Regions from separate parts of the Methylorubrum extorquens genome, predicted to be linked through region 1. Evidence: predicted binding sites of a transcription regulator. Region 1 holds the regulator's gene; the other holds the start of a gene.
What was found. Region 1 encodes LexA, which represses DNA repair genes until DNA is damaged. Its sites were predicted from a motif close to TGTTCNNNNTGTGTTCNG; they were not measured.
Positions count from the first base shown of each region.

Region 1 (3,376 bases):
CTGGGCCCGAGTTTTCAGATGTCGTTCGGCGCGGTGGCCGGCCTCATCGCCTGCGCGCCGCTCATCGACGGGCGGGTCTTACGAACCGACAGCTCGTCTCGGATCGCGCGGGCCGCCTCATGGGTGGCGAAGGCGGTGGTCGGAACGCTTGCCACGACGCTGGTGGCGCAGCTCGCCACCGCACCGTTCGCGACCTACCACTTCCAGACCGTGCAGCCCTTCGGCCTCGTCGGCAACGCGCTGACTCTGCCGCTCGTCTCGCTCGCGGTGATGCCCGCGGCGGTACTCGGCATGCTGGCCTACCCCTTCGCCCTCGACCGTCCGGTCTGGTGGCTGATGGGGCTTGCGGTGCGCGGCATGCTCGAGATCTCCGCCTGGATCGCTGGGTTTGGGCAGGCCACCGTCGTGCTGCCGGCCTTCGGGACGGGTGCGCTGATGCTGCTCGCCGTCGCCCTGCTGCTGGCAACACTCCCCGTATCGCGGCTGCGTCTCCTCGCCCTCATACCGGCCGGGCTTGGAATCGCCCTCGCCGCGAGCCCGATCCGGTACGACATCTATATCGATCGGGATGGGGCGGGCGCCGCGGTCCGCGGCAAGGACGGCCGCCTCGTGGTCCTCGGACGCCCGCCCGGCTTCGTACTCGAACAATGGTTGAAGGCCGACGGTGACGGGCGCCGTCCGGAGGCCGCGACCGGCGCCGACGGTCCGCGCTGCGACCGGATCGGCTGCACCCTCACGGCGGTGGACGGCCGTGCCGTCGCCCTCGTCACCGACAAGCGCGCCTTCGCCGAGGATTGCGCCCGGGCCGACATCCTCATCAGCCGCTTGCGTGCCCCGCCGGGCTGTGCCGCGCCGCTGATCGCCGACCGGGCATTTCTGGCGGCGCGGGGGGCCACCGCGATCCGCCTTGGAACGACAGGGCCTGACATCGTCACCGCCCGCGGGGCCGATCGGCCGCAGCCCTGGCAGCCCCGGCCTTCCGGCCCAACAACGCCGGCAGCCCTGTCGGACTCCCAACCTTCCTACGATCCGAGTGCGGCGGATCCGTCAGACCCGCCGCACGCCGAGAGCCCTCAGTAACGGCGCACGAGGCTCACGAGCTTGCCCTGGATGCGCACCCGGTCGGGACCGAGCACGCGGGTCTCGTAGGCCGGGTTGGCGGCTTCCAGCGCGATCGACGAACCGCGGCGGCGCAAGCGCTTGAGCGTCGCCTCCTCGTCATCGATCAGCGCGACGATGATGTCGCCGTTATTGGCGGTCTCCTGCTTGTGGATCACCACGAGATCGCCATCGAGGATGCCGGCCTCGATCATCGAATCGCCGCGCACTTCCAACGCGTAGTGCTCGCCGCCCGCCAGGAAGTCGGGGGACATCGAAATCGAATGGCTCTGGCTCTCGATCGCCGAGATCGGAACACCGGCAGCGATCCGGCCCATCACCGGCACCATCACCGACTGGCCCTTGCCGTCATGGGCCTGAAGCATGGCAGGCTTCGGCGCGGCAGGCTTGGCCGAAAGGCCGCCCTCGACCACGCTCGGCGTGAAGCGTCGCGGCTCGGACGATGCGGGCTTGGCCGCCGGCATATCGGGCATGCGCAGGATCTCGATCGCCCGCGCCCGGTTCGGCAGACGGCGGAGGAAGCCGCGTTCTTCCAGCGCCATGATAAGGCGGTGGATACCGGACTTGGATTTCAGGTCGAGCGCGTCCTTCATTTCGTCGAAGGACGGCGGCACACCGCTCTCCTGCATCCTCTGCTGGATGAACTGGAGCAGTTCGAGTTGCTTGCGGGTCAGCATGCGGCACCTGCTGTCGAGCGCGGGCCGAGGGCGCCGCAGAATCGTTGAAAACAAAGCACGAACAGCCTAGACGTTCCTCTCCTGTTCCGCAAGCATACCTCGGGAAGCGAAAGAGGCGGCGGAGCTGTCGCCCCGCCGCCTCTCCGGTCGTGCCGTGCAGCCGGATCAGGCCGGGATCACGTCGACGATCTCGTAGGTGTCAGGATCGATGATGACGATGTCGTCCCCGACGAGAATGAATTGCAGACCGCGATAGGCCGGCACCACCGAGAGAATCGCTGGGGGTAGCGGGTGCAGCGAGACCGAGCGCGGGATTGCCGTGCCGACGCGGACGGCGAAGTTGACATTCGTGACGGCGCGAACGCTGGAACGGGTGATCGACTGGCGGAACTCGCCGCGTTGCGTCGAGCTCAGGTTCTTCGAAGCGCCCCGCGCCTCGGTGGCGGCCCCACGACCACCTCGCTCGCCGGCACCGCCGCGTTCACCCGCCGCATCCCGCCCGCCGCGCTCGCCGGCCCCATCTCGGCCGTCACGCCCGCCGCGCTCGCCCGGCCCGTCTCGTCCGTCCCGTCCGCCGCGCTCGCCTGCGCCGCCGCGGTCGGTCTGCCCGGACTCGCGGTTGCCGCGCTCGCTCGGCTGTTCGGCACGGGCCGGGCCACCTTCGCGCCCGCCACGGACACCCGGCTCTCCACTCTCGCCGCCGCGCGACGCGCCACCGGGTGCCCCGCCGCTCTCGCCGCCACGGGTCCCACCGACATCGGCGCCCCCACGGGCACCGCCTGCGCCGCCGGCCTCGCCCGCGCCGCCCCGTGCTCCGCCGGCCGCACCGCCACCCGCGCCGCCCGCGCCTCCAGCGCCTCCACCGGCACCGCCTGCGCCCATCCCGGCACCTCCTGCGCCAGCACCACCGCCGCCGGCCCCCCCGGCCCCAACACCGCCGCCGCCGCCGCCGCCTTGAGCGAGTGCGGTTGCCGCGCCCAACATCAGGATCGCCGCCGTCGCCGTGCTGCGAAAGAGTTTCGTCATGTTCCGTCCCTGTTTCTTCTCAGCGACCGACTTGGTGCCGAAGCCGGGGACGCAACGGCAAACGTCGCAAAACCGTTCCCGGAATAAGCTCTCCAGCTTGTTCTTCGGGAAAACCGTGGGGTTGCACGAATGGATACGCTTGAGTCTTTCGGCGTCCGAAAGTCAGGCTGTCATGTGCTTGGGAAGACTGAGACGGGGGAACCGCGCTTGAGCTGACCCTCGTGCCGCCCGGGCCTCTCTCCCCCCGCACTGGGAAGGCCCAGGCACGGTGGCCGGCAGGGCTTGCCGCCTGCCATGCCGGAACGAGGGCCCATCGTTCCGATCGATCCAAGCCTTTGTGCGCAACGTTCCCCGGCATCTGTCATGGAATGGCCGCCGACCGCGTCGGCGCGGGGCCCGTCTCGGGTAAATACCGGCCTCTGATAAACGCTCACGGCCGCTCAAGGGCCGGACCATCAGGGGAAACGCATGCTGGAGACCAGCGCCACCGCGCCGCCGCTCGACGAGGCCGCCGACCGCCGCCGCCGCATCATGGCCATCGTCGGTTCCTCGTC
Region 1 covers NZ_JALJXF010000001.1:1,072,886-1,076,261, reverse strand. The annotation lists gene J2W78_RS05360 (ComEC/Rec2 family competence protein) at 1-1,080, shown strand, start outside; gene lexA (transcriptional repressor LexA) at 1,074-1,796, opposite strand; gene J2W78_RS05350 (DUF1236 domain-containing protein) at 1,962-2,174, opposite strand; gene J2W78_RS05345 (hypothetical protein) at 2,196-2,909, shown strand; gene J2W78_RS05340 (MFS family transporter) at 3,291-3,376, shown strand, end outside.

Region 2 (3,376 bases), 2.9 Mb from region 1:
GGCGGGTCGAACACCGCGAGCGCCACGAGGCCGGCGAGGAAGGTGAGCCAGAAGAAGGCGACGTGGCTGTAGCGCACGTGCCAACGCGACAGGTTCAGGTAGGCGAACAGGAACACGAGCAGGGTCGCGCCGAGCACGGCTTCGGCCGAGGCGCGGTAGATCCGCTCGGCGAGTTCGGTGACGGGAAACACCCGCTGCAGGAAGCCGAAATCGATGCAGGCATAGGCCAGGACCGCCCAGGAGAGCGCGGCGGCGGCGGGGAAGATGATCGCGCCCTTCACCACGAAGATGATGGTGAGGAACAGGGCGAGCAGCCCGGCGATGCCGATGATGATGCCCTTATAGAGGGTGAGCCCCGACGTCTTCTTGCGGTAGGCGTCCTGATCCCAGAGGTAGACCTGCGGGATGTTGGGGCCCTTCAACTCGGCGACGTAGGTCACCGTGGTGCCGGGATCGATGGTGATGAGGAACTGGTCGGCGTCGAGGCTCTCGTCGCGCTCGGGCCGGATGCCCTCGCTCGCGGTGATCGCGGCGATGCGCGAGCCGCCGAGATCGGGCCAGATCACCCCGGAGCCGACGAGGCGGAAGTGGGGGGCGACCAGCAGGCGGTCGATCTGCTCGTCGGTGTCGTTGGTGAGCGCGAACACCATCCAGTCGGGCCGCGCGCCGGCCTCGCGCGCCTTGACCGCGATGCGCCGCACGATGCCGTCCTTGCCCGGTGCGGTGGAGATCTGGATCAAGTCGCCGTCGGAGCGGTAGCGCTCGATCGTCGGCGTCAGGTCGATGGCGGGCGCGTCGAGGGTGACGCGCACGGCCTCGACCGCGTAGGCGGGCGTGGTGGTCCCGAGGAGACCGGCGAGGGAACCCGCCACGGCCGTCAGGATCGCGAGGGCCAGGGCAAGGGCCAGGGAAAGCGTGCGCAACGGGCGATTCTTGACAGCCAGCTTGAGCGGTGGGGGCGAGCGGCCAAGTCGTATCGGCGGCTCCCCGCGCCCGCAAGGCGAGCCGGCCGGGGACGCGCGGCCCGCCCACCGCTCTTTCGGCGGACCACGTCAGGCGGATCGCGTGGCTTTGCGGCCAAAACAAGTTGGGACCGGTTGCCGTGGTCTCGCTTGGGCAGGTGCGGGCGGGTAGAGCGGGCGATATGCGAATGATTGAAACACGCAGTTTGAAATCCCTCCCCCGCAGAGGGGGGAGGGCTGTTGCGCGTCCTCTTACGACCCGATGACCCTCGTACCGCCCCTCGTCGTACCGCTGGCGGCGCTCCTCTCCGCCGGTCTCATCGTGCTGCTGAAGCCGCTCTTGCAGCGCTACGCGCTCGCACGGCCCAATGCCCGCTCCAGCCACCGGGTGCCGACGCCCCAGGGCGGCGGCATCGCCATCATCGCTGCCGCGCTGCTCACGGTGGCCGTTCTCGCTGCACCGGCCGGGATCGCGCTCGGGGGCGTCGAGCTGCCGGTGTTGGCTCTCTCCGTGATCGCCCTTGCCGTCGTTGGCGCCGTCGACGACATCCGGCCGCTGCCGGCCTCGCTCCGTCTCGTGATCCAGGCCGGTGCGGTCGCCGCCGTCGTGATTACCGCCGAGGGCCGCCTGCTCCCGGACGTGCCGCTGGGGCTCGAGCGCGCTTTCACGATCCTCGCCGGGCTCTGGTTCGTGAACCTCGTCAACTTCATGGACGGGCTCGACTGGATGACGCTGGCCGAGTTCGTGCCGCCCACCGCCTTCCTGTTCGCCCTCGGCCTCGCGGGCCAATACGCGCCCGAGCCGACCCTGGTCGCCGGCGCGCTGCTTGGCGGGCTTCTCGGCTTCGCCCCGTTCAACCGGCCGGTGGCACGGCTGTTCATGGGCGATGTCGGCTCGCTGCCGGTCGGGCTGATCGTGGCGTGGCTGCTGTTCCGCCTTGCGGGGGAGGGTAGCTTGGCCGCCGCGCTGATCCTGCCGCTCTATCCGATCGCCGACGCGACGCTCACCCTTTTGTGGCGCCTGCGGCGGGGTGAGGCCGTCTGGCAGGCCCATCGCAGCCACTATTATCAGGTCGCTACCGTCAACGGGTTCTCCGTGCTGGAGACCGTCGGCTCGGTCTTCGCCGTGCAGGCGGTACTGGCCGGGCTTGCGGGCGTGACCTTGCTTTGGCCGTCTCGGACCGTCACGCTCGTCTGCCTCGTCCTCTCGGCGGGGCTGGTCGGATGGCTGCTGCGCCGGTTCGCGACGCCGCGGGCTGCCAGCGCGTGAGGGGATGACGGGTGAGCGGAAAGCTGATCGCGCTGACGGGAGCCACGGGCTTCATCGGACGCCACCTGCTGCGGGCCCTCTCGGAGCGGGGCTACCGGGTCCGCGTGCTGCTGCGCCGGCCGGTGGAGGTCCCGGAGGGCGCCAGCGGCGCCGTCGTCGGCGATCTGGCCCGGCCGATGAACATGGCCGCTGCGCTTACCGGGGTCGATGCGGTGGTGCATTCCGCCGGCCTCGCTCACGCCATGTCCGGCGCACCCGAGGACGACTTTCGCAATTCGAACACCGAGGCGACGCGTAAGCTCGCCGAGGCGGCACAACGAGCCAAGGTGGGCCGCTTCGTCTTCCTCTCCTCGATCCGGGCGCAGGTGGGATCGAGCGCCCCGGCGCCCGTCTCCGAGGCGGACGCGCCCGCGCCGACCGATCCTTACGGCCGCTCGAAGCTCGCCGCAGAGGAGGCACTGGCCGAGACCGGTCTCGATTGGGTCGCCCTGCGCCCGGTGCTCGTCTACGGCGCCGGGGTGAAGGGCAACATGGCAGCGCTGCTCAAGCTCGCCCGCACGCCCTATCCCCTGCCGCTCGCGAGCCTGACCGGGCGCCGCTCGCTGGTCTCGGTCGAGAGTCTCGCGGGCGCGGTGGCGACCGCGTTGGAGGCGCCCGGCCCCCTGCGGCGTCCGCTGGTGGTGGCCGATCCCGATCCGTTGACCCTGCCCGAGATGCTCGCCGCGCTCCGCGCCGGCCTCGGCCGCGGACCCGGCCTGATGCCCTGTCCCGTTCCGCTGATCAGCCTCGCCTGCCGCGCCACCGGCCGCGAGGCCGCCTTCGACCGGCTGTCCGGCTCGCTTGTTGCCCGCGCCGAGGGGCTGGAGGCCCTGGGCTGGCGGCCGGCGCAGGCGTCGCGGGATGGGCTCGCGGCGCTGGCGCGGGCGGGCGACTGACACCCGGATTGTTGCCGGGCGGTCACCGTCGGTGCCGATCCGACCTGTGCGGTGCCGTCTCGATTTCCCTGTCGTCGGTTTCGGCGCAGAAAGATGTACGCAACCCCAGCTCGAACTTTGAGAAACCACGGACATGGCCGATCTGACGATCGTGGCGGGTGAATGCGGCCGGGGAAGCGGTGAGTACGACACGGGTGTGTTCAAGCTAC
Region 2 covers NZ_JALJXF010000001.1:4,019,763-4,023,138, reverse strand. The annotation lists gene J2W78_RS18825 (EAL domain-containing protein) at 1-923, opposite strand, end outside; gene J2W78_RS18820 (glycosyl transferase) at 1,225-2,232, shown strand; gene J2W78_RS18815 (NAD-dependent epimerase/dehydratase family protein) at 2,244-3,167, shown strand; gene J2W78_RS18810 (hypothetical protein) at 3,301-3,376, shown strand, end outside.
Region 2: the regulator LexA is predicted to act here: its motif matches at 1,079-1,096, upstream of J2W78_RS18820 (glycosyl transferase).